DNA from 4 places in the Bradyrhizobium sp. WSM1417 genome. Region 3 is predicted to be linked to each of the others. Evidence: predicted binding sites of a transcription regulator. Region 3 holds the regulator's gene; each other region holds the start of a gene.
What was found. The regulator PhoB, encoded in region 3, activates phosphate uptake and scavenging genes when phosphate is short. The targets are predictions, from matches to a motif close to TGTCATNNANCTGTCAT.
Positions count from the first base shown of each region.

Region 1: BRA1417_RS0130025 (YbhN family protein) is a predicted target of PhoB. The motif match lies at 1,984-2,000, and genes of this name have one in related genera.
Region 2: BRA1417_RS0121305 (RNA degradosome polyphosphate kinase) is a predicted target of PhoB. The motif match lies at 3,778-3,794, and genes of this name have one in related genera.
Region 4: phnC (phosphonate ABC transporter ATP-binding protein) is a predicted target of PhoB. The motif match lies at 2,489-2,505, and genes of this name have one in related genera.

Region 1 is NZ_KI911783.1:6,085,735-6,093,098, reverse strand. Features, by position in the region: gene BRA1417_RS0130035 (hypothetical protein) at 1-566, opposite strand, end outside; gene BRA1417_RS0130025 (YbhN family protein) at 721-1,803, opposite strand; gene BRA1417_RS0130020 (ferritin-like domain-containing protein) at 2,227-2,733, shown strand; gene BRA1417_RS0130015 (MFS transporter) at 2,893-4,302, shown strand; gene BRA1417_RS0130010 (EAL domain-containing protein) at 4,415-6,814, shown strand; gene BRA1417_RS0130005 (hypothetical protein) at 6,817-7,251, opposite strand; gene BRA1417_RS0130000 (hypothetical protein) at 7,331-7,364, shown strand, end outside.
Region 2 is NZ_KI911783.1:4,452,445-4,459,808, forward strand. Features, by position in the region: gene BRA1417_RS40645 (sensor histidine kinase) at 1-25, shown strand, start outside; gene ppx (exopolyphosphatase) at 1-1,496, opposite strand, end outside; gene BRA1417_RS0121305 (RNA degradosome polyphosphate kinase) at 1,512-3,704, opposite strand; gene BRA1417_RS0121310 (DnaA ATPase domain-containing protein) at 3,833-4,510, opposite strand; gene BRA1417_RS0121315 (CDP-alcohol phosphatidyltransferase family protein) at 4,604-5,146, opposite strand; gene purM (phosphoribosylformylglycinamidine cyclo-ligase) at 5,302-6,375, shown strand; gene purN (phosphoribosylglycinamide formyltransferase) at 6,390-7,043, shown strand; gene BRA1417_RS46320 (DUF6678 family protein) at 7,264-7,364, opposite strand, start outside.
Region 3 is NZ_KI911783.1:447,084-454,447, reverse strand. Features, by position in the region: gene pstC (phosphate ABC transporter permease subunit PstC) at 1-217, shown strand, start outside; gene pstA (phosphate ABC transporter permease PstA) at 222-1,067, shown strand; gene pstB (phosphate ABC transporter ATP-binding protein PstB) at 1,064-1,885, shown strand; gene phoU (phosphate signaling complex protein PhoU) at 1,896-2,612, shown strand; gene phoB (phosphate regulon transcriptional regulator PhoB) at 2,636-3,343, shown strand; gene BRA1417_RS0102295 (GcrA family cell cycle regulator) at 3,562-4,074, opposite strand; gene BRA1417_RS0102290 (aspartate aminotransferase family protein) at 4,530-5,732, shown strand; gene argF (ornithine carbamoyltransferase) at 5,732-6,679, shown strand; gene BRA1417_RS0102280 (Hsp33 family molecular chaperone) at 6,919-7,364, shown strand, end outside.
Region 4 is NZ_KI911783.1:280,793-288,156, reverse strand. Features, by position in the region: gene BRA1417_RS0101500 (DUF1045 domain-containing protein) at 1-563, opposite strand, end outside; gene BRA1417_RS0101495 (alpha-D-ribose 1-methylphosphonate 5-triphosphate diphosphatase) at 582-1,775, opposite strand; gene BRA1417_RS0101490 (chloramphenicol acetyltransferase) at 1,772-2,443, opposite strand; gene phnC (phosphonate ABC transporter ATP-binding protein) at 2,627-3,436, shown strand; gene phnD (phosphonate ABC transporter substrate-binding protein) at 3,500-4,435, shown strand; gene phnE (phosphonate ABC transporter, permease protein PhnE) at 4,512-5,396, shown strand; gene phnE (phosphonate ABC transporter, permease protein PhnE) at 5,354-6,241, shown strand; gene phnF (phosphonate metabolism transcriptional regulator PhnF) at 6,402-7,130, opposite strand; gene phnG (phosphonate C-P lyase system protein PhnG) at 7,301-7,364, shown strand, end outside.

The DNA.
Region 1 (7,364 bases), 5.6 Mb from region 3:
TCGCGGACCTGGATCTCGGTCTGGACCCGCTGGGTCGGATCGGAGCCGGAGGAGACGTCGACGCTCGCGACCGTCTGCTTGCCGTAGCGGACCCGCAGATTGATCGGCTCGGCGCAGTCGAAGGTGGATTGTTGCGGCCCGTCGCCGTCGTCGAACGACCAGGCGCAGGTGGCGCCGACCGGCACCGCGCCGGCGAGGCGCACAGTGACGGGATGGTCGAGGGGGGTGAGGTAGTTTTCCTTCGTGTTGTCGCGGGTGCAGGGCTGGTTGACCCGGCCCTGGAGGTCGATGCAGAGCCGGTTGACCATGTTGCGGGCCCAGCCGCGGCCCTCGCTCTGGAGCTCCAGCGATTGCTCGGCGGCGAGGATGCTGCGGTTACGCGCGTTCTCGACATGGAGCAGGAAGTCGCGCTCCTCGCGGAACAGCCGGAAGCGGTTGCGTACCTCCCAGCTGATCTGCATTGCGCCCGCGTCCTGCGCGGCCGCCTGTTTCAGCGGCAAGGCGGTCAGGAGCCCGGCGAGCAGCAGGGCACAAGCGAGGAAACGGCGAAGTGATACAGGGATCATGGCCCGCATTTTCAACGGCAAAGTTGAGGCGGAAATAAGAGAGCTGCTCTCCGCCTGCAACATCGGTCTGACGGTTTTGTCGGCCGGCGTCTAGCGGACGATCGTTGGCGCATGATCTTTTCGGGAAACTGCTTCGCAGCTTTCCGGATCATGCTCAGCGTTTGCTGGCCTGCCGCAGCGACCGCTCGCGCTCCATCGCCGCCACCTGCTTGGGCAGGTTGGCCTGCGCGCAGGCCTCCGCCAGCCTTCGGCGCTCCTGCCAGGGCTCCACCACATTCATCCAGAGCTCGCGTGTGCCCATGATGGAGATGGCCAGTCCGAACGGGATCACGAAATAGAGAATGCGGAAGACAAGGAGCGTGGCCAGAAGCTGCTCGCGGCCGAACTCCGGCAGCGCCACCAGCATGGCGGCGTCGAACACGCCGAGCGAACCGGGGGCGTGGCTGGCAAAGCCGAGCAATGTCGCCAGAATGAACACCACGGAGAGCGACAGGAAGTCGATCTGCGGCGTGGCCGGCACCAGAAGGTACATCGCCAGCGCGCAGAATCCGAGATCGACGACGCCGATCAGGATCTGCACAAGCGTCAGCGGCGCTGACGGCAGCACCACCTTCCAGCCCTTCTGGCCGAGTTCGCGGCGCTTCTCGCCCATGCACAGCCAGACCAGATACGCGCCGATCGAGGCGAGGCCGCCGATCGCAATCAGCCGGTTGATCGACGACGGCAGCTGATCCATGTAGGAGGCGGCATCCGGATGGATGGCCATGCCGATCGAGAGCACGAAGATGTTACCGAGCCAGAAGGTCAGGCCCGACAGGAAGCAGATTTTTGCGACGTCGATCGCATTCAGCCCGTAATCCGAATAGATCCGGAAGCGGATCGCGCCGCCGGTGAAGACGGTGGCACCGATATTGTGGCCGATCGAATACGATGTGAAGCTGGAGAGCGCTGCGATGCGATAGGGCACGTGCTTCTTGCCGATCGTTCGCAGTGCAAAAAAATCGTAGAAGGTCAGCGTACAGAACGCGAAGCATACGCAGATCGCCGCCAGCCCGATGTTACCGCGGGGGATCTCGGTCAGCGCGGTCAGGATGACCCCGGTGTCGATGCCCTTGAGCGTCCGTACCAGCGTGGTGATCGCGAACGCAATGATGAAGACGCTCGCCGCAACGCCGAGTCGCCGCCAGCCGATCCATCTCTTGAAGCCGCGCTTCAGCGCGGTCAGCAGTCCGTGCATTCATCCTCCCGGCGGGGGGCAAGACCGACCAGGCCAGACATTGGCTGGTCGGATGCGATCAGTGCCCGATGTGGGCTTGGATCGCTAGGCATGATGTAGCTCATTTAAGGCAAAAACAGTGACTTGTGCAGCCCTTGACAAGGATAGGTTCTGCCTTGGACCAGCTTGGACCAGCGACTTTGTCATACGCGGTTCACATCGGACGCGCGTTAAGCATATGAGTCGTGGGATCGGTCGCGTCCGTCCGTGACATAGTCTCAGATCCTGCATGGCCGGCATTGTTCAGCAAGAGATGCGGGCTTTTTTGGAACGACGATGCCGCGCGCTCGTTAGTGCCGCATCAGCAATCGAACATGGCGGAATAACCGGCTCCTCCTGCGAGCCGGTGCCTCCGTGTTCCCACAACCCGAGAGGATCGGACCGATGGGATTGTTCACAAAAGACATCAAAACCATGAACGACCTGTTCGTGCATCAGCTCCAGGACATCTACTACGCCGAGCAGCAGCTCACCAAGGCTCTGCCGAAAATGGCGGATAAGGCGACCGATCCGCAGCTGAAGCAGGGCTTTTTGACGCACCTTGAAGAAACCAGGGAGCACGTCAAGCGGCTCGAGGAAGTGTTCAAGATGCACGGTGCGCAGGTGAAGGCGGTCGATTGCCCCGCGATCGACGGCATCATCGAGGAAGCCGACGAGACCGCCGGCGAAGTCGCCGACAAGGCGGTGCTCGACGCCGCGCTGATCAACGCGGCACAGGCGGCGGAGCATTACGAGATCGTCCGCTACGGCAGCCTGATCGCCTGGGCCAAGCAACTCGGCCGGAACGACTGCGCCAGCGTCCTCGCCAAGACGCTCGAGGAGGAGAAGGCCACCGACAAGAAGCTGACCACGATCGCCGAGAGCAAGGTGAATCTGCGCGCGGCCAGCTAGGACCAGGCGTAGCCAGGATCAGCAGAGAGCGTCGCGCGGTCGTCCGCGCGACGCTCGCACATGACGCATCCGTCAAGCATCCATCATTCGATCCTTGTCGTAACATGATGAGGGGCTGCAAGCGTATCGTTCGCATGGGGCTGCAACCGAGGTGGCAGCATGCGAGTAAGCACCGCCAAATTCAAATATGAAGCCTTCGGAGCCGGCGCGGCGCATGCCGGCTCCCGCCTCGCAACGTCCCTCACCCTTGCCGCGATGAGCCTAGGCTATGGCGTGGTGCAGCTCGACGTCACCATCGTCAACACCGCGCTCGACGCGATGGGCAGGACGCTCGGCGGCGGCGTCGCCGAGCTGCAATGGGTTGTCAGCGCCTACACCATTGCCTTTGCCGCCTTCATCCTGACGGCCGGCGCGCTCGGCGACCGGATCGGCGCCAAGCGCGTCTTCATGGCGGGGTTTGCCATCTTCACCGCGGCCTCGCTCGCCTGCGCATTGTCGCCCAATGCGGCTGCCCTGATCGCAGCGCGGCTGATCCAGGGGCTGGCGGCGGCGATCCTGGTGCCGAACTCTCTTGCCCTGCTCAATCATGCCTATCCGGACGACCGCGCGCGCGGCCGCGCCGTTGCGATCTGGGCCGCCGGTGCGAGCCTCGCGCTCACTGCCGGCCCCTTCGTCGGCGGCGCGCTGATCACGCTGGTCGGCTGGCGCGCGATCTTCCTGGTCAATCTGCCGGTCGGGCTCGTTGGCCTGTGGTTGAGCTGGCGTTACGCCAGCGAAACCACGCGGGCGCGCTCGCGCGAGATCGATCTGCCGGGCCAGCTCGCGGCAATTGGTGCGCTGGGGGCGCTCGCCGGCGCGATCATCGAAGGTGGCGCGCTTGGCTGGGACCATCCAGCCGTGGTCGCGGCCTTCGTCGCAGCCGCAATTCTCGCCGTGCTCTTCGTCTGGCGCGAGAGCCGTGCGGCACAGCCGATGTTGCCGCTGTCGCTGTTCGGCCACCGGCTGTTCGCGCTGACCTCGCTCGTCGGCCTGCTCGTCAACGTCGCGATCTATGGCCTGATCTTCGTGCTCAGCCTGTACTTCCAGAGGATCAACGGCCTGTCGGCGTGGTGGACCGGTCTCGCCTTCGTGCCCATGATGGGCGTGGTGCTTCCGGTCAATCTGCTGGCGCCGCGCCTGGCCGAGCGTATCGGGGCGTGCCCGACCATCGTCGTCGGTGCCTGCGTGTCGGCGCTCGGTTGCGTTGGCCTGCTCTGGATCGAAGCCGGCACGAGCTATTGGGCGATCTTTGCGCAGATGATCGCGATCAGCAGCGGACTTGGGCTGCTGGTGCCGCCGCTGACCTCGACCCTGCTGGGCAGCGTCGAGAAGGCGCGCTCCGGCATCGCGGCCGGCGTCCTGAACGCGACGCGGCAAACCGGCAGCGTGCTCGGCGTTGCGCTGTTCGGTTCGCTGGTGGCCTCGGAGGGCGCGTTCATGACCGGCCTGCACCTGTCGCTGGTCGTGTCGGCGGCCGTGCTGCTGCTCGCCGCCGCCGTGATCGGCCTCGGCGCGCCGGCGCGCGGATGAACAATCCGAGCGAATGCACACAGCTTCCGTTCACCATCCCCGAAACAGGCACGTAGCCGGTTACCGACTGTCCATCTCTGTCGGTTCAAGTGTGGGTCGATAGGGGCCCGCAATGCATCAAGTTCTCTACTGTCTCACCGAGGAGCACGACTGGCGGCTCGTCGCGCTTGGCGGCGCGGTGTGCCTGCTCGCAAGCGCGGCGGCGATCAGCCTGTTTCACCGGGCGCGCGCGACGCACGGCTCCGGGCGCCTGGTCTGGATCGCCCTGGATGCCGCCGTCAGCGGCTGCGGCATCTGGGCGACGCATTTCATTGCGATGCTCGCCTACGGGCCGGGCGGTGCCGGCGCCTACAACATCCCGGTGACGATCCTTTCGCTGATCTTCGCGATCTCCTTAACCTTCGTGGGGCTGAGTCTGGCGGCATCCTCCGCGCGCGCGCCGTGGATCGTGCTCGGCGGTGCCATCGTCGGCGCCGCGGTCGCGACGATGCATTATACCGGAATGGCGGCGCTGGAGATGCCGGCACGGGTCGACTGGATCGGGAGCACGGTTGCCGCTTCGGTGCTGTTCGGAATTGTTTTCGCGGCGCTCGCGCTGTTCGTCGCTGCGCGGCGCGACGACCTCTTCCATGCGCTGACCGCGAGCACACTGCTGACGGTCGCCATCGTCGCACATCATTTTACCGCAATGGGCGCCGTCGTTCTGACGCCGGATCCGACGCTCGCGACCAGCGGGTTATCGATCCCGCCGGCCTCGTTGTCCTTCTTCACCGCGGGTGCCGCGGTCGCGATCATCGCGATTGCGCTGGTGGCCGCACTGCTCGACCGCCGCGCCAAGGGCGAATTGGGCCGCCAGCAGGTCGTGCTGGATACCGCGCTCGAGAACATGTCGCAGGGACTGTGCATGTTTGATGCGGACGGCAAGATCATCCTGTTCAACGAGCGTTATGCTGCGATGCTTGGCCGCACCGACATCCTGCTCACCGGCCGACTGCTGGTCGACGTGCTGCGGGAGGAGCAGGCGAAGGGCCAGTGGCAGGGCGATGCCGGCGAATTCTTCGCGCGCCTCGTCGCCGACGCGCGCGAGAGCCGCACCACGACCGACATCGTGACCAGGTTCGGCCGCTCCATCCGGGTCGTCAACCAGCCGATGCAGGGTGGCGGCTGGGTCGCGACCTTCGAGGATATTACCGAATGGCTGGAGGCCCAGGCCAAGATCTCGCACATGGCCCGCCATGACGCGCTCACCAGCCTGCCGAACCGTGTGCTGTTCCACGAGCAGCTCGTGCAGGGACTGCGACGGACCACATCGGGCGACCAACTCGCGGTGCTTTGTCTCGATCTCGATCACTTCAAGGACATCAACGACTCGCTCGGCCACCCCATCGGCGACGCGCTGCTCAAGGAGGTCGGGCGCAGGCTGAAGGCCACTGTCGGCGAGAGCGACACCGTGGCGCGGCTCGGTGGCGACGAGTTCGCCGTGGTCCAGATCGGACGTTCGGAGGAAACCGCGGCAAGGTCCCTTGCCGGCCGCCTGGTCGAGGTGATCTCGGCGCCTTACGAGATCGACGACCATCAGATCATCATCGGTGTCTCGATCGGCATCTCGCTATCCCCGCAGGACGGCGACAATCCCGACGAGCTGTTGAAGAACGCCGACCTCGCGCTGTATCGCGCCAAGGCTGACGGCCGCGGCACCTATCGGTTCTTCGAGACCGGCATGGATGCGCGCGCACAAGCACGGCGTCTGCTGGAGATGGATATGCGCGCGGCGCTGCAACGTGACGAGTTCCAGCCGTACTACCAGCCGATCCGCGACGTCGCCAGCGGTCGCGTCGTCGCGTTCGAGGCGCTGCTGCGCTGGAATCATCCGCAGCGCGGCCTGATCGCGCCCCTCAGCTTCATTCCATTGGCCGAGGAGACCGGGCTCATCATCCATCTCGGCGATTTCGTGCTACGCTCCGCCTGCACCGACGCCGCCACCTGGCCTGACGATGTCGACGTCGCGGTCAACCTGTCGCCCGTGCAGTTCAGGAACCCAAATCTGATCGCATCCGTGACCGAGGCGTTGACGTTGTCGGGCTTCGACGCGCGCCGCCTCGAACTCGAAATCACCGAATCCGTGCTGCTGCAGAACAGCGAGGCGACGCTGACCACCCTGCACGAGCTGCGCGCAATGGGCGTGCGCATCTCGCTCGACGATTTCGGCACCGGCTATTCGTCCCTGAGTTATCTGCGCAGCTTCCCGTTCGACAAGATCAAGATCGACCGCTCCTTCGTGTCGGAACTCGCGACGCGCGAGGATTCCATGGCCATCATCCGTGCCGTGACTGGCCTCGGCCGCAGCCTCGGCATCGTCACCACGGCAGAGGGGGTTGAGAACGACGGGCAACTCGAGCTGCTCCGGCGCGAAGGCTGCACCCAGGCGCAGGGCTATCTGTTCAGCAAGCCGCGGCCCGCTTCCGATGTCGCGATCATGCTGGACCGGCCGCCGTTGCGCGCGACCGCCTGAGGTCAGCCGCGGCGCAGTGCGAAATGCGCGCCGCAGAACGCCATCACGGCACCGAGGCCCAGCGCGGCAATCCCCGCCAGCACGCCCGAGACCGTCGGCACCGGGCTCGGCGCCGAGGCCACCTGGCCCGCGCCCGCAAGCAGCAGCACGCCGACTGCGATCAGGAATTGCCGCATCCGCGGCGGGATCTGGCCCGAGACGGCGCTCTGCATCAAGGTCGCCGTGAAATAGCCGCCGGAGAAGCCGACGGAGGCGATCAGCCACCAGGCGATCGCCGCGCCCGCCGGTATGAACTCGTGGGTGTCCGAGTGCCAGAGGCCGCCGAGGTCGAGCCCGTAGCGCGCGCCCAGCATGTGCACCGCGAGAGCGAGCAGCACGCCGGAGATCACGGCGGCGCCGAGTATCAGGCGGCGCGGAAAAAAAATCGTCTCAGCCATGTCCCGCTTGTAGGATGGGGCAGGGCGCTCACGCAAGCGGATCGCAGACTGGATCGCCCGGATTGGATCGATTGTGACGATGCAGGATTTGGGAGCTGAGGCGGCTGCGGGCG
Region 2 (7,364 bases), 4.0 Mb from region 3:
CGGACAATCGAGCCGGCGCGGTTGATCAGCCGGGCGAGCGCGCGGAAGCGGCTGCCGACGCGATCCGCGACGAGATCGCCGAGGCGGTGCTCGAACACCAGCAACAGCTTGCGGCCCACGCTGCGGAAATGCGTTGCGGGCAAGACGCCCGGACGCGCCGCCGAGATCAGATGCGCGACGCGGAAGGCCGCGCCCAGCAGGCGGGCGCGCTCGAGCTGCGCCGGCGTCAGCAGCTCCTGCATGGCCACCGGCGGCTGGTTCTCCTCGCTGAGGCCCGCATAGCGATAGAACACGGACAGGCCGACGAAGGCGCGCTCGGTGTGGGTGATTGCGCCGAAATTGCCGTTGACGACGAGGCTCAGCGTCTGCTCGCCGCGATGGTCGGGATGCACGCGCCAGCCGATGTCGGACAGCAGGCACGCGGCGTGGCGCAAACGGCGGTCCTCCTCGGTCTCGCGCAGCTTCACCACGCGCGCGAGGCGGTCGGTCCAGGCGATCAGCTCGCGCGCGTGCTTTGCCGAACGTGACAGCAGCTGGTTCAGCTCCTCGGCCGCGCAGATCAGTCCGTCCTTGTTGCGTTCGGACTCCGGCAGCTTCTCGTGCAGCAGGCCCTCGCGCACGCCGAAGGTCGAGAACACGATGGTCTTCGGCTTCGCCACCCGGATGATGTGCTCGAGCACCAGTGCGGCATAGGTGAGGAGCGGGCGGCGGGCATCGGCGACGATCTCGATGTCGGCAAGCATGTTGGCGGCCGCAAGCCGGCGGAGGCGACGCGAAAAATCGAGCGCCTCGGCCGCCGAAATCGAATAGCCGTGCATCACCTGGAGCGGATAGCCGCTCTGGATGATGTGAATGCGCGCAAGCGCGCGCCAGGTGCCGCCGACGGCGTAGAAGCTGCGGCCGCTCCCGGCCTTGAGCTGCGGTACCCCGTCGAGCGCTTCGCGCACGATGCGGTCGGCGCGCTTCAGGGATTTATGCGCGAGGTCCTGAAGCGCCAGCCCGCCGAGCGGCAGCGTCACGCCGCTGCGCACGGTGTTTTTGCGCACGTCGATCAGTTCGAGCGAGCCGCCGCCGAGGTCGCCGACGATGCCGTCGGGTTGGTGGATGCCGGAGATCACGCCGAGCGCTGACAGCCGCGCCTCGCGCGGGCCTGACAGGATCTCGATCTTCACCGCGCAGATGCGCTCGGCTTTCGCGATGAAGTCGGCGCCGTTGGAGGCGTCGCGGCAGGCGGCGGTCGCAATCGCAAACACCCGTCCGACCTGCATCACCCGGCACAGCGCACGGAAGCGCTTGAGCGAGGTCAGCGCCTTGTCGACGGCGTCGGGTGCAAGCAGTCCCGTGCTCTGCACCTCGCGCCCGAGCCCGCACAGCGTCTTCTCGTTGAAGATCGGAATCAGGCTCCGCGTCAGTCCCTCGTAGACGACGAGACGGACCGAGTTGGAGCCGATGTCGATGACGGCGACGCTCGAGCCGCGCTTGCGCGGCCGCTTCACGTCGACGATCCCGGATCAGGATTGATGACGTTCATTACGGCGCGTGAGACGGCGCGGCGAGGATTCCTTGAGCGACTTACCACGGCCAGACAGACTCGGATTTGTCATGAAGTAGTTGTGGACGTTGAAAGGCTCCTCGCCCTTCGCGGTCTTCATACGCGTTGAGGACCCGTCCGGCAACAATTGCCAGCTCTGTTCATTGTCCTTGAGATTCGCGACCATGATCTGTTCGAGAACCTGCTGATGCACCGTGGGATTTTGCAGCGGACACAGCACCTCGACGCGGCGGTCGAGGTTGCGCGGCATCATGTCGGCCGAGGAGATATACACAGCCGCTTTCGCGCTCGGCAGGCCCTGGCCCATGCCGAAACAGTAGATTCGGCCGTGTTCGAGGAATCGTCCGATGATCGACTTGACGCGAATGTTCTCCGACAGTCCGGGAATGCCGGGTCGCAGGCAGCAGATACCGCGCACCACCAGTTCGACCTGTACGCCGGCCTGTGAGGCCTCGTAGAGCGCGTCGATGATGTCGGGGTCGACCAGCGCGTTCATTTTCATCCAGATCGCACCAGGTCGGCCGTGCCGCGCATGCGCGGTCTCGCCCTGGATGTGCTCGATGATGCGCTTGCGCAAGGTCAGCGGCGAGACCGCCATCTTTTCCAGATCGCTCGGCGCGGCGTAGCCGGTGATGAAGTTGAACACGCGCGCGGCGTCGCGGCCGATGGTCGGCTCCGAGGTGAAGTAGGAGAGGTCGGTGTAGATGCGCGCGGTCACCGGGTGGTAATTGCCGGTGCCGGTGTGGACGTAGGTCGTGAGGCTGCCGCCCTCGCGGCGCACCACCATCGAGAGTTTCGCGTGCGTCTTCAGTTCGAGGAAGCCGTAGACGACCTGCACGCCGGCGCGTTCGAGGTCGCGCGCCCAGCGGATGTTGGCCTCCTCGTCGAAGCGGGCCTTCAGCTCGATCAGCGCGGTGACGGATTTGCCGGCTTCGGCGGCTTCCACGAGCGCACGCACGATCGGCGAGTTGCTGGAGGTGCGGTAGAGCGTCTGCTTGATGGCGACGACGTCGGGGTCGCGCGTGGCCTGCTGGAGAAACTGCACCACGACGTCGAAGGATTCGTAGGGGTGATGGACGACGAGGTCCTTCTGTCGGATCGCAGCGAAGATGTCGCCGCCTTGCTCGCGCACGCGCTCGGGATGGCGCGGCACATAAGGGGTGAATTCCAGGTCGGGCCGGTCGAGGCGGGTGAGCTGCGAGAGCTCGTTCATGGCGAGCACGCCGTCGACCAGAAACACCTCGTCGTCGGCGGTCGACAGCGCGTGCTGCACGAAGCTGCGCAGCTGTTCCGGCATCTTGGCGTCGAGCTCGAGTCGGATCACGGAGCCGCGGCGACGGCGCTTCAGCGCGGTCTCGAACAGGCGGACGAGATCCTCGGCCTCTTCCTCGATTTCGAGTTCGGAGTCGCGGAGGACGCGGAATGCGCCCTGGCCGTGCAGATTGTAGCCGGGGAACAGCCGGTTGATGAACAGGGCGGTGGCCTGCTCCAGCGAGATCAGCCGGACGACCTTGCCCTCGGCCGGCAGACGGATGAAGCGGTCGATCTTGCCGGGCATGCGGATCAGCGCGTTCATCTGCTTGCCGTCGGCGGCGCGCGTGAGCTGGAGCGCAATGGTGAAGCCGAGGCTCGGAATGAACGGGAAGGGGTGGGCCGGGTCGATCGCGAGCGGAGTCAGCAGCGGGAACACGTTGCTGAGGAAGTAGTCCTCGATCCAGGTTCGTTCCGCCTTGGTCACTTCCTTGCCCTCGACCAGCACGATGCCCTCGTCGGCGAGCGTGCCGCGCAGGTCGCGCCAGATTGCCTGCTGGTCGGACGCAAGCTGCGAAACGGTCCGGTTGATGAGCGCGAGCTGCTCGGACGGGGTCAGACCGTCGGGGCTGCGCTCGGCAATGCCCTCGCGCACCTGGGCCTTGATGCCGGCGACGCGGACCATGAAGAACTCGTCGAGGTTATTCGCTGAAATCGACAGGAATCGCACCCGCTCCAGCATGGGGTGGCTGGGATTGACCGATTCCTCCAGGACGCGGCGGTTGAAGTGCAGCCAGGAGAGCTCGCGATTGATGAACCGCTCGGGGCTCGATGCGATCGCCGGCGGGCCTTCGGCTTCCGGGGCTTTTTCTTTAACTTCAACAGCTTGCGCAGAGTCCATCAGAAGTCGATCCATCCAGTTCGCCCCAATTTGCGACTTACGCGCAAAACCCGCGGGAGCATGTGTTAGAGCGATGACGTTTCGATGACATTGATGTTCCGCCGTCCGGCCGCGTCAAGCCGCCTTGGTCAGACATCCCGGAGCAGCTCGGCCGCCAGGGCCCTTGTGACGGGGCGGCCGAGGCGCAGGGCCTCGCTGTCCAGCAGGTCCACAGCCCGTCGGGCGGCGGCCGAGGACCGCTCCAGGCGAGTGGCGAGGTAGCTGACTACGCTCTCGTCCACCGCGAGCTGGCGGTCGGCGCAGAATTTGACGATCAGGCCTCGGAAGAGCTGATCGTCAGGCGGCAGCAGCGAGATAACGGGGACGGCGCGGAGCCGCGAGCGCAGGTCGGCAAGCTCGATCCCGAGAGAAGCGGGCGCCTCGCGTCCGGTGAAGAGGACGTAGGCGCCGTCCTCGCGGGCCAGATTCATCAGATGGAACAGGGCGCGCTCGTCGAATTCCCTGGGCTTGGGGTCCTCGACCACCAGCGCGCCGGTGGCGAGCGCAGCCGGGACGGCTTCGGCGGTCAGCCCATTGGCCGTGGTCGAGCGGGCGCCTGAAGCCTCGGCCCAGATCGCGGCGAGATGGCTCTTGCCGCTTCCTTCCGGGCCGGCCAGCCACATGATCCGGTTCGGCCATTCCGGCCAGGCGTCGACCAGCGCAAGACCGGCGGCATTGACGGGGCCTTCGAGGAAATTGTCCCGGCTCAGGCTCTCCGCATGCGGAAGCGAAAACGCCAATTGTCGGGGATGAACGCGGCCTGGCACGCTTGCTTTGCTCCGTGCCGGCGTGCCGGCTTCGTTTGACGAGATGCGACTTCATCGAGCGGGAGTTGGCCTTTTACGGGGCCGCTTCCCAACTCACTTGGCCTCGATCGTGCTCATGTGCCGCAACCACTCAACGAGATAGAGCGACACGGAGGAGAGCGTGAAGATCGTGACGAGGCCCATCAGGATTATATCATAAGGACCGGCTTTGAAGCCGAAGGCGAGGGCGGCCAGCACCAGCGCCGCGAACGCCACCTGGGCCACAGTGTTGAGCTTGGATACCTTCGAGGGCTTCATCTCCACAGGGCGGTCGAACAGCCACGATATGATCACGGCGGCGACGATCATGATGTCGCGCGAGACCACCAGGATGACGATCCAGCGCGGAATCGCGCCCCAGATGCCCAAGGCCATGTAGATCGAGACCAGCAGCGCCTTGTCGGCGAGCGGGTCGAGCAAGGCGCCGAGCTCGCTCGTCATATTGAAGCGCTTGGCAAGGAAGCCGTCGACCGCGTCGCTGATCCCGGCGATCAGGAAGACGGCGAACGCCACCTCCATTTGGCTCGACACGATGGCCCAGACGATGATCGGGACCAGCATGATGCGGCCCAAAGTAATGATGTTCGGTATACTCACACGGCGCTTCCCGGCACCCGGCCTGACCTCGAATTCGGCCCTTTGGAGGCTGAACCGGTTGATATCTCTACATAGTATACGGAGGCGCGCCATGCGAGCCATTGCGCGTCCCCGGAATTCGACGTAACCAGCCGCAAACCCACTGGAAATCGGGCATGACCGACCGCAAAAACGGCCTCACTTACGCCGATTCAGGCGTCGATATCGACGCGGGCAACCGCCTGGTCGACCTGATCAAGCCGATGGTGCGCGCAACCGCGCGGGCCGGCGCCGACGCCGAAATCGGCGGATTCGGTGGCCTGTTCGACCTCAAGGCGGCCGGTTTCAAGGATCCCATCCTGGTGGCCGCGACCGATGGCGTTGGCACCAAGGTCAAAATTGCGATCGAGACCGGCCTGCATGGCGGGATCGGCATCGATCTCGTCGCCATGAGTGTCAACGACCTCGTGGTGCAGGGCGCCGAGCCGCTGTTCTTCCTGGACTATTTTGCATGCGGCAAGCTCGATCCGGAGGCGACCGCATCGATCGTCGCCGGTGTCGCCGAAGGCTGCCGCGAATCCGGCTGCGCCCTGATCGGCGGCGAGACGGCCGAGATGCCCGGCCTCTACAAGGACGGCGACTACGACCTCGGCGGCTTCGCGGTCGGCGCCGCGGAGCGGGGCACGCTCTTGCCGCGCAAGGACATCGCCGTCGGCGATGCTGTGATCGGGCTCGCCTCATCGGGTGTGCACTCCAACGGTTTCTCGCTGGTGCGGAAGATCGTGGAACAATCCGGCCTCGGCTTCGGGGCGCAGGCGCCGTTTGCGCCGGTCATGACGCTCGGCGGCGCGCTGCTGACGCCGACGCGGCTCTATGTCAAATCCTGCCTGCGTGCGATCCGCGAGACCGGCGCGGTGAAGGGGCTTGCCCACATCACCGGTGGTGGCTTCACCGACAACATTCCGCGCGTGCTGCCGAACCATCTCGGTGTCGGTATCGATCTGGCGCGCCTGCCGGTGCTGCCGGTGTTCAAATGGCTGGCAGCCCAAGCCGGCATCGCCGAGCTCGAAATGCTGCGGACCTTCAATTGCGGGATCGGCATGATCGCGATCGTCGAGCCGGACAAGGTCGAAGAGGTCGTGGAGATCTTTGCCGATGCCGGTGAGACCGTCGCACAGCTCGGTACTGTGATCCCGGCTGAAGGCGAGCATCGCGTCGTCTATAACGGCCATCTCGACCTGGCGCTGTAATGACCGGCGCTGTGATGAAACGCCGCGTCGCCATCCTGATTTCCGGACGCGGCTCCAACATGGCTGCGCTGATCAAAGGCGCGGCCGCGCCGGATTTTCCGGCGGAGATTTCGCTCGTCATCTCGAACAAGGCCGATGCGCTGGGGCTGGAAATGGCCAAAGCGAGCGGCGTGAACACGCTGGTGATCGAAAGCAAGCCGTTCGGCAAGGACCGCGCCGGCTTCGAGAAGGTGCTGCAAGCAGCGCTCGATCAGCACGGCATCGAGCTGATTTGCCTCGGCGGCTTCATGCGCCTGTTTACGGCCGAATTCACCAAGGCCTGGTACGGGCGGATGCTCAACATCCATCCCTCGCTGCTGCCGTCGTTCCCCGGTCTCGACCCCCACGGCCAAGCCTTGCGCGCCGGCGTCAAGCTGTCCGGCGCGACGGTGCACTTCGTGATCGCCGAGACCGACGCCGGCCCAATCGTGATGCAGGGCGCGGTTCCCGTCAGCGACCACGACACGGCGGACACGCTGTCGGAGCGTATCCTCGAAGTCGAGCACCGCATCTATCCAGCAGCACTGAGCCTGCTCGCCACCGGCAAGATCCGGATCGAGGGCGATGTGTGCAAGACAGCGGGCAGCGCGGCGTCGGAGAATTTTTTGATTGCGCCGGTGGTGAGCTGAGCCGATCCGGCTTACTCGACATAATTTGCCGCCTCGCCATTGCGGACATATCCGTAGATGCAAAACCCCTCAGTCGTTTCCCTTCCGGCAAACCGGATGCGTTTTAGGATTGCGCGGACGCGCTCGCGCTGAGGCGCGGTCTCAACGGATAGTTCTGCCCATTCGATTCAATCCCATCCGCCGCTTGTCCAGTGATAGTACCATTCGCCATCCCACTGGCTCAGGCTCCCGTTTTTAGGTTCCTGCAACGAAATTGAGGTCGTTCGGACGGGGCAAGATCGAGCACGGCTTCGCGCAGTTCGCGCCATTTGGTGTCATTGG
Region 3 (7,364 bases):
GACCTTCATCATCGGCAACTCGTTCCGGATCTCGTCGTCGATCTTCGCGCCGGGCACCACGATCTCGGCGGCGATCGCATCCGAGTTCGCCGAGAGCGACGGCCTGCACCAGTCCGGCCTAATCCTGCTCGGCCTCCTGCTGTTCGTGCTGACCTTCTTCGTGCTCGCCGCGGCGCGGCTGATGCTGATGCGGCTGGAAAAGAAGGCGGGGAACTAGCGCCATGAATCCGATCTATTCACGCCGCCGCCGCAAGGACATCGTCGTCCGCGGGCTCTGCATCGCCGCAACCGCCTTCGGCGTCACCTGGCTCGCGCTGATCCTGATCACGCTGCTCTACAACGGACTGGCGGGACTCAATGTCCAGCTGTTCACCGAGAATACGCCGCCACCGGGATCGAACGAGGGCGGTCTGCTCAACGCCATCGTCGGCTCGCTGATCATGACCGTGATCGGCGTCGGCATCGGCGCGCCGCTCGGCATGTTCGCCGGCACCTATCTCGCCGAATACGGCCGCAACGACCGGCTGACCTCGGTGATCCGCTTCATCAACGACATCCTGCTCTCGGCGCCGTCGATCATCATCGGCTTGTTTATCTACGGCGCGGTGGTGGTGCCGATGCGCGGCTTCTCGGCGATCGCAGGCTCGCTCGCGCTCGCGGTCATCGTGATCCCGGTGGTGCTGCGCACGACCGAGGACATGCTGCTGCTGGTGCCGAACGCGTTGCGCGAGGCGGCCTCGGCGCTCGGCCTGCCGCGTTCGCTGGTGATCAAGCGGATCGCTTATCGTGCTGCCCGATCGGGTCTCATCACCGGCGTGCTGCTCGCGACCGCCCGCGTCGCCGGTGAAACCGCGCCGCTGCTGTTCACCGCGCTGTCGAACCAGTTCTTCAGCCTCGGCCTGAACAAGACCATGGCGAACCTGCCTGTGACCATCAACAACTTCGTGCAGAGCCCCTATGCCTATTGGAAGCAGTTGGCCTGGAGCGGGGCGCTGCTCATCACCCTGACCGTTCTTGCCCTTAATATTTTCGCGCGCATCCTTGGCGCCGAGAGGACCGCAAAATGAGTGATCTTTCCGTATCGATGAGCGCGTCCGGTGGACTGCCGCACGCGGCGGTGCTGCCCGAGGCGCCCCCCAAGGTGACCGTGCGCAACCTGAACTTCTATTACGGCGAGCACCATGCGCTGAAGAACATCAACCTGACGCTCGGCGCGAACCGCGTCACGGCGTTCATCGGTCCGTCAGGCTGCGGCAAGTCGACCCTGCTGCGCGTCTTCAACCGGATGTACGACCTCTATCCCGGCCAGCGCGCCACCGGTCAGCTCATGCTCGACCAGACCAACATCCTCGACGGCAAGCTGGACCTCAATCTGCTGCGCGCCCGCGTCGGCATGGTGTTCCAGAAACCGACGCCGTTCCCGATGACGATCTACGAGAACATCGCGTTCGGCATCCGTCTCTATGAGAAGATTTCGAAGTCTGAAATGGACGGCCGCGTCGAGAAGGCGCTGCGCGGCGGCGCGCTGTGGAACGAGGTCAAGGACAAGCTCAACGCCTCCGGCCTGTCGCTCTCGGGCGGCCAGCAGCAGCGCCTCTGCATCGCCCGCACCGTCGCGGTGCGGCCCGAGGTGATCCTGTTCGACGAACCCTGTTCGGCGCTCGACCCGATCTCGACCGCCAAGGTCGAGGAGCTGATCCAGGAGCTGTCCGAGGATTACACGATCGCGATCGTCACCCACAACATGCAGCAGGCGGCGCGCGTCTCCGACAAGACCGCCTTCATGTATCTCGGCGAGTTGATCGAGTTCGACGACACCAGCAAGATCTTCACGTCGCCGTCCGACCGGCGCACGCAGGATTACATCACCGGTCGGTTCGGCTAGGAGACGCGAAATGGGTTCTGAACATACCGCAAAGGCCTTCGACACCGACCTCCAGGAACTCACGCGCCTGGTCGCCGAGATGGGTGGCATCGCCGAGCGCATGATCGTCGAGTCCGTCGACGCATTGATCCGCCGCGACGTCCCGCTCGGGCAGCGCGTCGTCGCCATCGACACCGAGCTCGACGCGCTGCAGAAGCGCATCGAGGAGCGTGCGGTGCTCACCATCGCCCGGCGCCAGCCGATGGCGGTCGATCTGCGCGAGATCGTCGGCGCCATGCGCGTCGCGACCGATCTCGAGCGCATCGGCGACCTCGCCAAGAACATGGGCAAGCGCGTCGCGGCGCTGGAGACGGATTTCCATCCGCTCAAGTTGTTCCGCGGCCTCGAGCACATGACCGACCTCGTGCAGCAGCAGGTCAAGTCGGTGCTGGACGCCTATGCCGCGCATGATCTGCCGGCGGCGATGGCGGTGTGGAAGGGCGACGAGGAGGTCGATGCCATCTGCACCTCGCTGTTCCGCGAGCTTCTCACCTACATGATGGAGGATCCGCGCAACATCTCGTTCTGTATTCACCTGATGTTCTGCGCCAAGAACATCGAGCGGATCGGCGACCATGCCACCAACATCGCCGAGACCGTGTTCTACATGATCGAGGGCCAGGCGATCACCGACAAGCGGCCGAAGGGCGACATGACGACCTTCGCCAACACGGTACCGAACACCTGAAGACTTTAAGGAGCGACGACCCGATGGGCGCACGCATTATGGTGGTTGAGGACGAGGAAGCCCTGACCGAGCTTCTCCGCTACAACCTCGAAGGCGACGGCTATGACGTCGAGACGGTGATGCGCGGCGACGACGCCGACACCCGCCTCAAGGAGCACATCCCCGATCTGATCGTGCTCGACTGGATGCTGCCGGGCCTGTCGGGCATCGAATTGTGCCGGCGGCTTCGCACCCGTCCCGAGACCAAGCAGCTCCCGATCATCATGCTCACCGCGCGCGGCGAGGAGAGCGAGCGGGTGCGTGGTCTTGCGACCGGCGCCGACGATTACATCGTCAAGCCGTTCTCGGTGCCGGAGCTGCTCGCGCGCGTGAAGGGCCTGCTGCGGCGCGCGAGCCCGGAGCGCCTCGCCACCGTCCTTGCTTTTGGCGACATCGAGCTCGACCGTGACAAGCGCCGCGTGGCGCGCTCGGGCCGGCCGATCGATCTCGGTCCGACCGAATATCGCCTGCTGGAGTTCTTCCTGGAGCATCCGGGCCGGGTGTTTTCGCGCGAGCAGCTGCTCGACAGCGTCTGGGGCCGCGACATCTATATCGACGAGCGTACCGTCGACGTGCATATCGGCCGCCTGCGCAAGCTGCTCAATCTCGGCCGCGAGCAGGATCCGATCCGCACCGTCCGCGGCGCCGGCTACGCGCTGGATGATCGGTTTGCCAAGGCGGAGCAGGTGTAGGGTTGCAGGCTTGTTTGTTGGCGAGCTGTCCCCGAATTCTTCGACGTCGTCCCGGACAAGCGAGCGCTGATCCGGGACCCATAACCACCGAACGTGGTTTGGCGAAGACTCGGAGTGACCCTTTCGCACGACTACTGCGTGCTCGGAGTATGGGTCCTGGCTTTCGCCAGGACGACACTGAAATTGTTGAACTGTCTTCGCGCGACGACTTGCCGTGATTACCGCGGACCCGGCTTCACCGGTGCGCGGCGCCGATCCGACGCCGGCTGGTACGCGACGCGCGAGTGCTGGGCGCAATAGGGCAGGCCGGACAACGCCCGTCCACCGCAGAAGAAGAAGTCAGGGCTCGAGGGGTCGCCGACCGGCCAGTGACAGGTCGCCTCGTTCAATTCCAGCAGCGACAGCCGCTGGCTCATCGGCACCACGTTGTCGTAGGTGACCGGATCCGGCTCAGCCTCGACCTCGAAGGCCTGCGCCAGCGCGGTGTTGCCGCGCGAGATCGGGCGGCTCACCCGCATCATGTGCTGCGCGGGGCGCGCCTTGCGCGGCCGCGGCGCTGCCGATGATGGGCTCTTGGCGCGGCCCGAAAGGCCGAGCCTGTGCACTTTGCCGATCACGGCATTGCGGGTCACATTGCCGAGCTCCGCCGCGATCTGGCTGGCCGAAAGTCCGGCCTCCCAGAGCTTTTTCAGCTGCTCGACGCGATCATCGGACCAGGTCAAAACCGTCATTGCACCCTTTCCCTCGCTGCGCGCCAGCCATCCTGGGGCCTCGCAGCGAATGCCTAAGCCTTCAAAAACCCGTGCCGCCAGAATCCCTTAAGGCTCGCCGGGCGCGTCTTGAACGCCCGAACGTTTACGCCGGTACATAAGGACTTAAAGATCAGAACCACTGCACGAGATGTCGTATCTGACAATCCAAACGCTACAATATGGCGTGACTCCCGCGCAAGAGTCCGCCGACTCGCTTCCACATGTTCCGTGGCTAAATCTCGCAAAATCGGCACCGCAAGACTACGGATTCAGCGTTTCGCGAGGCTTTCCGGGCGGCATTGACACCCGTTTCACCAGGCCTAAGATAGTCGCACGTGCCGCCCTCAAGAGGCGGCACGTTTCGTTTTCCGGGCCGGTCGATGGTGCGTTGCGCAATGCACGCTCACACCGTCCGCAACATTCAAGTGACTCTCATGACTAACAGCGCAGCGCCGCATTTGCTCCCCGTTTTCGCCAGGTCCGACCTCGGTTTCGAGCGTGGCGAAGGCTGCTGGCTGATCGCGACCAATGGCGAGCGCTATCTCGATTTCACCTCCGGGGTGGCGGTGAATGCGCTCGGCCATGCCCATCCGGCGCTGGTCGCGGCGTTGCAGGAGCAGGCCACGAAGCTCTGGCACATGTCGAACCTATTCCAGAGCCCGGACGGCGAAAAGCTCGCCGCGCGTCTGTGCAATGAAAGTTTTGCGGATTTCGTGTTCTTCTGCAATTCCGGCGCCGAAGCGCTGGAATGCGTGATCAAGCTGGTCCGCCATTATCACTTCTCCAACGGGCATCCGGAGCGCTATCGCATCATCACCTTCGAAGGCGCCTTCCACGGCCGCACGCTGGCGACGCTGGCCGCGACGGGTTCGGCAAAATATCTCGAAGGTTTCGGCCCCCCGATGGAGGGCTTCGACCAAGTTGCGCATGGCGATATCGACGCGGTGAAAAAGGCGATCGGTCCGCAGACCGCCGGCATCCTGATCGAGCCGATCCAGGGCGAGGGCGGTGTGCGTTCGGCAACGCCCGCCTTCCTGAGGGCGTTGCGCCAGCTCTGCGACGAGAAGGGTCTGTTGCTCGCCTTCGACGAGGTGCAGACCGGCATGGGCCGCACCGGCGATCTGTTCGCGTACCGCCGCCTTGGCGTCGAACCCGACGTGATGTCGCTGGCCAAGGCGCTCGGCGGCGGCTTCCCGATCGGCGCCTGCCTCGCGACCGCGGAAGCAGCGTCCGGCATGACGCCGGGCTCGCACGGCTCGACCTTCGGCGGCAATCCGCTCGCGATCTCGGCTGCGAACGCCGTGCTCGACGTCATGCTCAAGCCCGGCTTCTTCGACCACGTGCAGAGGATGTCGCTGCTGCTGAAGCAGAAGCTCGCTTCCGTGATCGACCGCCACTCTGACGTCGTCAGCGAAGTGCGCGGCGAGGGCCTTCTGATCGGCATCAAGGCCGTGGTGCCTTCGGGCGATCTCGTTGCAGCATTGCGCGCCGAAAGGCTGCTCACCGTCGGTGCCGGCGACAATGTCGTGCGTTTCCTGCCGCCTTTGATCGTCACCGAAGCCGAGATCGAGGACAGCGTCGGGCGGCTCGAGCGCGCCTGCACCGCGTTATCCGGCAACAAGCGGGCGGCAAGCTGATGAGCAAGTCGTCCGATAAAACACCCAACAAAACACCGAAGCACTTCCTCGATATCAACGAGCTGCCGCTGTCGGAGCTCAAGCGCATGCTCGCCGCGTCCACCGCGATGAAGGCGAAGCAGAAGGCGCATCAGCCGGTCAGGCCGCTCGAAGGCAAGACGCTGGCGATGATCTTCGAGCGCCCCTCGACGCGGACGCGGGTGTCTTTCGACGTCGCCATGCGCCAGCTCGGCGGCGAGCCCATCATGCTCACCGGCGCCGAGATGCAGCTCGGCCGCGGCGAGACCATCGCCGACACCGCGCGCGTGCTGTCGCGCTATGTCGACGCCATCATGATCCGCATCCTCAATCACGACGCCCTGCTGGAGCTTGCGGCGAACGCCACCGTACCCGTCATCAACGGCCTGACGCGGCGCTCGCATCCCTGCCAGGTGATGGCCGACCTCATGACCTACGAGGAACATCGCGGCCCGATCGAGGGCAAGACCGTGGCCTGGACCGGCGACGACAACAACGTGCTGGCGTCGTGGGCGCACGCCGCCGAGCGCTTCAAGTTCCAGCTCAATGTCGCGACGCCTCCGGAGCTCGCGCCGAAAAAGGCGATGCGCGACTTCATCAAGGCGACCGGCGCGCCGATCATGCTCGGCACGGATGCCGAAGCCGCCGTGCGCGGCGCCGATTGTGTTGTGACCGACACTTGGGTGTCGATGGGCGACAAGGAAGGCGAGCATCGCCATAACGTGCTCAAGCCTTATCAGGTCAATGCCCAACTGATGTCGCTGGCCAAGCCCGATGCGCTGTTCATGCACTGCCTGCCCGCCCATCGCGGCGAGGAGGTCACCGACGAGGTGATCGACGGTCCGCAATCCGTCGTATTCGACGAGGCCGAAAACCGCCTGCACGCGCAGAAGGGCATTCTGGCCTGGTGCTTCGACGCGGTGAAGTAACCGGGCCGGTGAAGTAGTTTTGGATCGTCGTCCTGGCGAAAGCCAGGACCCATTACCACCGGCCGTGGTTTGGCGAAGATCGGAAATTGTCATCGCATGCCGCGACTTCTCCCTGGGGTAATGGGTCCTGGCTTTCGCCAGGACGGCACTGAATTTGCCGTATCGTGATCAAACCAGTGTCCAGATGGGCTGCCCTCACCCCCCTTCCAATTCCGCCTTCCGACCCCAGATAAAGCGCCATGGTTTCCCAATCCCCTGACATGAAAACCGGGCCCGAGGGCCCGGTTCGCGCGCCATCCGCGGTTCCGATCGATGACGCCGTGCTGCCCTACGAGGTCGACGCGCTCGATGTGCGCGGTCGGCTGGTGCGGCTTGGTCCGGCGCTCGACGAGATCCTGACCAAGCACGATTATCCGGCGCCGGTCGGCAAGCTGCTCGGCGAGGCCATCGTGCTGACCACGCTGCTCGGCTCGGCGCTGAAGTTCGAGGGCCGCTTCATCCTCCAGGCCCAGACCGACGGTCCGGTGTCGTTCCTGGTCGTGGACTACCAGGCGCCCGATCGTCTGCGCGCCTATGCGCGCTACGACGCCGCGCGCCTCGGCGATGCAAAAGATTCCGGCGCGCTGCTGGGGCACGGTCATCTCGCCATGACCATCGACCAGGGCCCCGACATGAGCCGCTACCA
Region 4 (7,364 bases), 170 kb from region 3:
GGGCCGCGGCGCTCCACGTCCAGCCGCCCCGTCAACGTCATGTGGAAACGGAATTCCTCCATCACGTAAGGGTAGCCCCAGCGGTCGAGATAGTCGCGCTGCCGATCGCTGAGCTTCTCGGGCCTGCGACGCGCACGATCTTCCGCCGTCAGGGCGGTGCGAAAGCCATCGAACGCGCGGACGCAATCGGCGGCGAGCTCTTGGAGCGCAACGACCGGCTCGGCCGGAATGACCGCGATGAAACCGCTGATGGCATCGACGACCGGGCGGATCACCGGGATCGTCCGCGCCTCGCCGGCGAAGGCCGCGCAGGCCGCCAAGAGCTCCACTTCGGTCTTGCCCGGCGCGAGCGCCATCGGCGCCTTCAGTGTGCCGTGAAAACCGTATTTGCGAGGATCTGCGGTGATGTCGCGCCAGTCCGGCGCGAGACGCGCTGCCTCGGCGGGAAAGGGCAGCTCGTTGCCGGTATAGGCATCGTAGCCGAGCAATTCCGCGCCGAAGCGGGTGAGGGCGCTGTCGACGCCTGCGGCAAAATAGATCGCGTAGCGGGGGAAACTCGTCATCGTCCGAGCATAGCGGGTTTATGCCGCGACGACAGCTTCGCGCGGGGTAGCTGCCATGCCGAGCAACCGCGTCGCGTCGGTGAGATGCACGAGCTTGCCGCCTGATATGACGGCGATCAGCCGCGGCCGCAGCGGCATGCTGTCGTCGACCAGCAGAATGTCCGCGCGCCGTCCTTTCGCGAGCACGCCGCGATCGACAAGGCCGGTCGCGCGCGCCGGCGCGGCGGAAACCAGGTTCCAGGCTTCGGTCAGCGGCAGCACGCCATCGGCGGCGAGCCGGAACGCAGCGAGCAGCTGCGCGGGATAGTAGTAGTCCGAGGCCAGCACCGAGCAGAGCCCTTTGGCGATCATGTCGGATGCCTTGGTCCACCCGGTGTGGCTGCCGCCGCGCACGACGTTCGGTGCGCCGTAGACGATGGCGTCACCATGGCTTGCCGCCACTCGCGCCGTCTCCTCGTTGATCGGAAACTCCGCGATCGCCACGCCCATGGCGCGAAAGCCCTCGCGCATCGCCGGTGTCGCATCGTCATGCGAGAGCATTCGCACCTCGGCGGCGCGGGCTGTCGCGGCGAGCCGCGACACGGAAGCCGGCACTTCACTGGCGCGCGAAAGCACGTGTCCGACCAGCCGGTCGAATTCCTCGCTCGACAGACCGGTGCGCTCCACCATGCGGTTGCGCTTGCGGGGCTTGGCCATGTCCCCAACCGTCCCGTCCATGTGGTCGTTGAAGGCGAACAGGTCGACGCGGCCCTCAGCGAGCCACTGGCTGATCTCGGTTTCCGCATCGAGATTGTAGGTCTCGTGGCGCAGGTGAAAGCGGGTGTCGGCGGCAAACTGCGGGCGCTGCCGTTCGATCGCCTCCATCAGGCTGCGCGCATTGTCGGCGCTGCGCAGGCCCGGCTCCCACGAACAGGTCGTGGCGTGAAACACCGTGGTGATACCGTTGCTGATCGCCTGGCGGTCGCTATCGGCGAGCGCCACGTCGATCGGAAAATCGACCCCGGCGCGCGGCATCATCTGGCGCTCGAAGGCATCGCCATGCAGATCGACGATGCCCGGCAGGACCAGCAAGTCGCGCGCGTCGATCGCAAGCCGCGCCCGGCCGCGAGAGGCATCGACCTCCGCGATGTCCGCTCCGGACAGGGCAAGAGAAGTTCCGACGAGCTCGGAGCCGATCAGGGTCCGGCCGCCCTCAAGGAAAATGTCTGTCACGCGACCGCGCTTGGTTTGCTGCCAACAGAATTGTTGAGAGAACTTCCTCGTGCTTCATATGTCGAGAGGAAATCTTCAATCCCGAGCTTGCGGAAATCGGGCAATGCTGCACGCAATTTGTCGTGATCCCAATCCCACCAGGCGAGGCTGGCGAGCCGTCCGGCAACCTCTTCCGAGAACCGCCGGCGCACGATGCGCGCCGGATTGCCGGCGATGATGGTGTAGGCCGGCACGTCCTTGGTGACGATGGCGCCGCCCGCGATCACCGCGCCGGTGCCGATGTTGCGACCCGGCAGCACGATCGCGCCATGGCCGATCCAGACGTCATGGCCGATATGGACGTGATGCTGGCGCCGCCAGTCGAAGAAGTCGGTGTCGTCGCTCTCGCCTTCGAAATAGGCGCTCGAACGATAGGTGAAGTGCGCCTGCGTGGCGCGGTGCATCGGGTGATTGCCCGGATTGATCCGCGTCATCGCCGCGATCGAGCAGAATTTTCCGATGGTGGTGTAGGTGATCTGGGCGTCGTTCACGACATAGGAGTAATCGCCCATCGTCACTTCGTGCAGGATCGTGCGCGCGCCGACCTCCGTGTAGGCCCCAAGCCTGGCGTCGTGCAGCTTCGCCGAGGAATCGACAGTCGGCTGGACTGAAAGAGCTTTGGCGGCCATGTTGCATCCGAACGAGAGGGCGGGCGTTTCTCTTCGAGCGGCTTGATGACAATGTCATGACGACGCGATGACAGGGCAAGAACAGTGGATGGCGTGCGTAGGATCGCCGCACCGCAACGTCCGTGTCACACAAGTGTCAAGCGCCGGCGTTAGCGGTGGGTCCCAGCTACTCTGGAGCTCTGCATGCTGGTGGTTGAAGGTCTGACGTGTCGCTTCGGCGTGAAAGCCGCGGTGGACGACGCCTCGTTTCAAGTCTCTCCCGGCGGTTTCGTCGGCGTGATCGGACGCTCTGGCGCCGGCAAGTCGACCCTGCTGCGGACCATCAACCGTCTCGCGACCCCTTCGCGGGGCCGCATCCTGTTCGACGGTCTCGACGTCACCGCGCTGCGCGGCAAGGAGCTGCGGCAGTGGCGGGCGCGCTCGGCGATGATCTTTCAGCAGTTCAATCTGGTCGGCCGGCTCGATGTTCTCACCAATGTCCTAATGGGACGACTCGCGACGATGCCGGCCTGGCGCTCGCTGTCGCAGACCTGGCCCGAGCAGGACAAGGGGCTGGCGATGTCCGCGCTCGAACAGTTCGACATCGCCCCGCTTGCAGCCCAGCGCGCCGACCAGCTCTCCGGCGGCCAGCAGCAGCGCGTGGCGATCGCCCGCGCGCTGGTGCAGCAGCCAGACATCATCCTCGCCGACGAGCCGATCGCCTCGCTCGATCCGCGCAACACCAAGATCGTGATGGATGCGCTGCTGCGCATCAACAAGCATTTCGGCATCACCGTGCTCTGCAATCTGCATTCGCTCGACCTGGCGCGCAGCTATTGCGACCGCCTGATCGGCATGGCCCAGGGGCGCGTGGTGTTCGACGGCGCGCCAGCCGAATTGACCGAGCACGTTGCGCGCGAGCTCTACGATCTCGAAGCCGCCGATGTCATGGGCGGCACGCCTGCACCGGTGCGACAGGGCATTCCGGCGCTTGGAACGGCGGCTGCCGCCTGAGCTGCGCCGCATCAGTCATCACCAGTTTTGCGTCAACCGACCTCAACCCATGAAGAGGCTATCATGATTACTCGCAGATTGATTCTTGCCGGCGCCGCCGCGCTCGCGTTCACGGCTTCGGCTTCCGCCGAGGATTGGAAAGCCAAATATCCCGAGCTGACCTTCGCGGTCATTCCGGCGGAAAATGCCTCGGGCGTCACCGAGCGCTGGGCGCCGTTCATGAGCTATCTCTCCAAGGAACTGGGCGTGAAAGTCACGCTGCGCATCGCCAACGACTACGCCGCCGTGATCGAAGGCCAGCGTGCCGGCAATATCCACATCGCGAGCTATGGCTCGGCCTCGTTCGCCCGCGCCCGCCTGACCGGCGTCAAGACCGACGCTTTCGCCAACGACATCAACTCCGACGGCTCGACCGGCTACTACTCGGTGTTCTTCGTCAAGGCGAGCAGCCCTTACAAGAGTATCGACCAGCTCAACGGCAAGAACCTCGGCTTGGTCGACCCGAACTCGACCTCCGGCAACAACGTGCCGCGCTTCGAGCTCGACAAGATGGGCATCACGGATGCCGACACCTATTTCAGCAAGGTCGTCTTCACCGGCAGCCACGAGAACGCGATCCTGGCACTGGCGCAGGGCACGGTGGACGTAGCCGCCAACCAGTGGACCAGCGATGACGATTCGACGCTGGCGCAGATGCTGACCAAGGGCATGCTGAAGAATGCCGACGGCTCGGCGATGAAGAAGGACGATTTCCGCATCATCCACAAATCGGCGCCGATCATCAACGGCCCCTATGCCTACAATTCCGATCTGCCGGAAGAGGCCAAGGCCGCGATCGCCAAGGCGTTCTTCGACGCGCCGGCCAAGGACAAGGCTGCCTTCGACCGCCTCCAGGACGGCCAGAAGAAGGGCTTTCATCCCGCGACCACCAAGGATTGGGATGGCACGATCGAGCTGATCAAGTTCGTCGATGCGCTGCGTAAGAAGAAGGCGTCCTGAGTATCGGGACGATGCCACTGGAGCCGGGTCGATGGACCCGGCTCTTTCTCTTTGATCGACCACCTTTCCTGATCAGATGACCGTCGCGGTTTCGATCCTCCCCGAGCAGCAGCTCGCCGTGCTCAACGCCGCCTATCGCCAGGCGGTCGCGCGCAGGCGATGGCGCCTCCTGTTCGGAGCCGTGGTGTTCGCCGCTGCATTGTGTCTGGCGGCGATCGGCGCCGAAGTGAATCTGCGCACGCTGTTCGCCCACTACGGCAACTTCATCAGCTATTTCGACCGGATCCTCACACTCGACAGCGGACAGCGGGTTTGGACCGATGTCGGCGAATGGCTGTGGGGCTGGCGTAAATGGCTGAGGATGCTGGGCGAGACCCTGCTGATCTCCTATGTCGGCACGTTGATCGGCGCGACTTTTGCATTCTGCCTGAATTTCCTCGCGGCTGAAAACACCTCGCCCGCGCCCTGGCTGCGCTTCACGATGCGGCGCCTGCTCGAATTCGCCCGCACCGTCCCCGGCATCGTCTTTGCGCTGATCTTCGTGATCGCCTTCGGGCTCGGTCCGATGGCGGGTGTGCTGGCGATCGCGATTCACTCTACGGGCGCACTCGGAAAGCTGTTCTCGGAGATCGTCGAGAACGCCGACATGAAGCCGGTCGAAGGCGTCCGCTCAACCGGCGCGAGCTGGCTCTCCTGCATGCGCTTCGCCATCCTTCCGCAGGTCACGGCAGGCTATGCCAGCTACGCGCTGCTGCGTTTCGAGATCAACGTCCGCGAGGCCTCAGTGATGGGATTCGTCGGCGCGGGCGGCATCGGCCAGGAGCTCGTCGTCGCCATCCGCAAGTTCTATTACTCCGACGTCAGCGCCATCCTGCTCACCATCATCGTCACGGTCTTCATCATCGACATCAGCACCGGATGGCTGCGCGGCCGTCTGTTCGGCAAGGAGGCGCGGACGTGACGGGACCGCAGGAGACCGACACCGCGGCGCTTCGCGCGCGCTACCCCGACGTGTTCGCCCGGCCGGCCTCGGCGCGGCTCGCCATGCCGGTGATGATCGTCGCGGCGTTCGCGATCCTGGTCTATGGCCTGGTCGATCTCGATTTCTCGCCCTCGCGCTTCGTCGCCGGTCTCAGTCAGCTCGGCTGGATCAGCCTGATGATGATCCCGCCGGATCCCGGCTCGTCGTTGCCGATCTATCTGAAGGCGCTGGGTGAGACGCTGTCGATCGCGCTGCTCGGCACGACGCTGGCTGCACTGTTCGCGCTGCCGATCAGTCTTCTTGCCGCGCGTAACGTGGTGCCGTCAAAGCTGCTGCGCTTCCCTGTCCGCCGCTTCCTCGATTCGATCCGCGGCATCGACACGCTGATCTGGGCGCTGGTGTGGATCAACGTGGTCGGGCTCGGCCCGTTTGCCGGCGTGCTCGCCATTGCCGTGTCGGATTTCGGCGCCTTTGGAAAGCTGTTCTCGGAGGCGATCGAGGGCGCGGACCAGAAGCAGGTCGAGGGCATCCGCGCCTCCGGTGGCAGCGCGCTGCACGAGATCCGCTTCGGTCTGCTGCCGCAGGTCCTGCCCGTGATCGCCGGCCAAGTGCTCTATTTCATCGAGTCGAACACGCGCTCGGCCACCATCATCGGCATCGTCGGCGCCGGCGGCATCGGCCTCCAGCTCGCGGAGCAGATCCGCGTGCTGGAATGGCAGAAGGTGTCGTTCCTGATCCTGATGATCCTGGTCGCGGTCGCCGCGATCGATTTCGTCTCGGGCAAGCTGCGGTTTGCGATCATTGGCCGAAGGGCGGTGGCGTAGGTCTTCGCCTCTCCCCGCTTGCGGGGAGAGGCCGACGCGCGCAGCGCGGCGGGTGAGGGGGACTCTCCGCGAGTCCGTCTCTTACGATGATTGTGGAGGCAGCCCCTCACCCCAACCCTCTCCCCGTAAGAACGGGGCGAGGGAGAACAAGCAGCCCACCCTACGGCTCCACCAGAAACTCCACCCGCTCCGCGGCAAACCGCGAATGCTTGGTGACCAGCGGCTTGCCGTCGAGAGCGTGGTCGGTGGCATCGACCACCAGGATCGGTCGTCCGAGCGCCAGATCGAGCCGTGCGGCGTCGGTTGCGTCGACGATGCCGGCGGTGATCCGGGTCGCGCCGCGGCGATAGTCGCGAACGCCGTAATGCTCAAGCAACTTCGTCATCGAGCGGGTCGCGGCAAAGACGTCGCCCGCACCGGGGAATAGCTGCGCCGACAGCCAGGTCGTGGAGACGCAGATCGGCGTGCGGTCGGCGAGGCGCATCGCCTCGATCCGCACCAGTGGTGCGCCGGTCTTCAATCCAAGTTCGCGCGCGAGTTCGCGGGTCGCGACATCATCGGACGCCTCGATCAACCGGCCATGCGGTTCGCGGCCGTCCGCGCCGACGATCTCGGAGAAACGGGTCCGCGAGCGCAGCGGGTAGGCGAGCTTCTGCGCCTCGACATAAGTTCCGCTGCCGCGTTCGGCCCGCACGATGCCGCGCTCGGCCAGCGCGGCCAGCGCGCGCCGCACGGTGTGGCGGTTCACGCGATAGGTTTCGGCGATCTCCACTTCGCCCGGCAGCTTGTCGCCGGCCGCAAAGCGGCCGTCGGCGATGCCGCGCTCGATGCCGTCGGCAACGAGGCGCCACAACGCGACGCCGGAGGAGGCTGTGTCCTGCATGCTCATGTGGCCGGGAAGCTACTCCAGAAATCACGCCTTTGTCACGAAACAGTCATGGCGCTCCGCTATCAAGTTGTCTAGTATCATAGACAACTTGGATTCGGCAAGTTCTGCAGAAAGTTTCGGTGGATCTGATGACCCAGCACAACAATCAGCAAGCCCAGCGCCAGGCCGCAATGGCCGTGCTGGCGCACGCGGAGGCGGGCGAGATCGCCGCTCGTCTCAGCGCTCTCGCTTTGC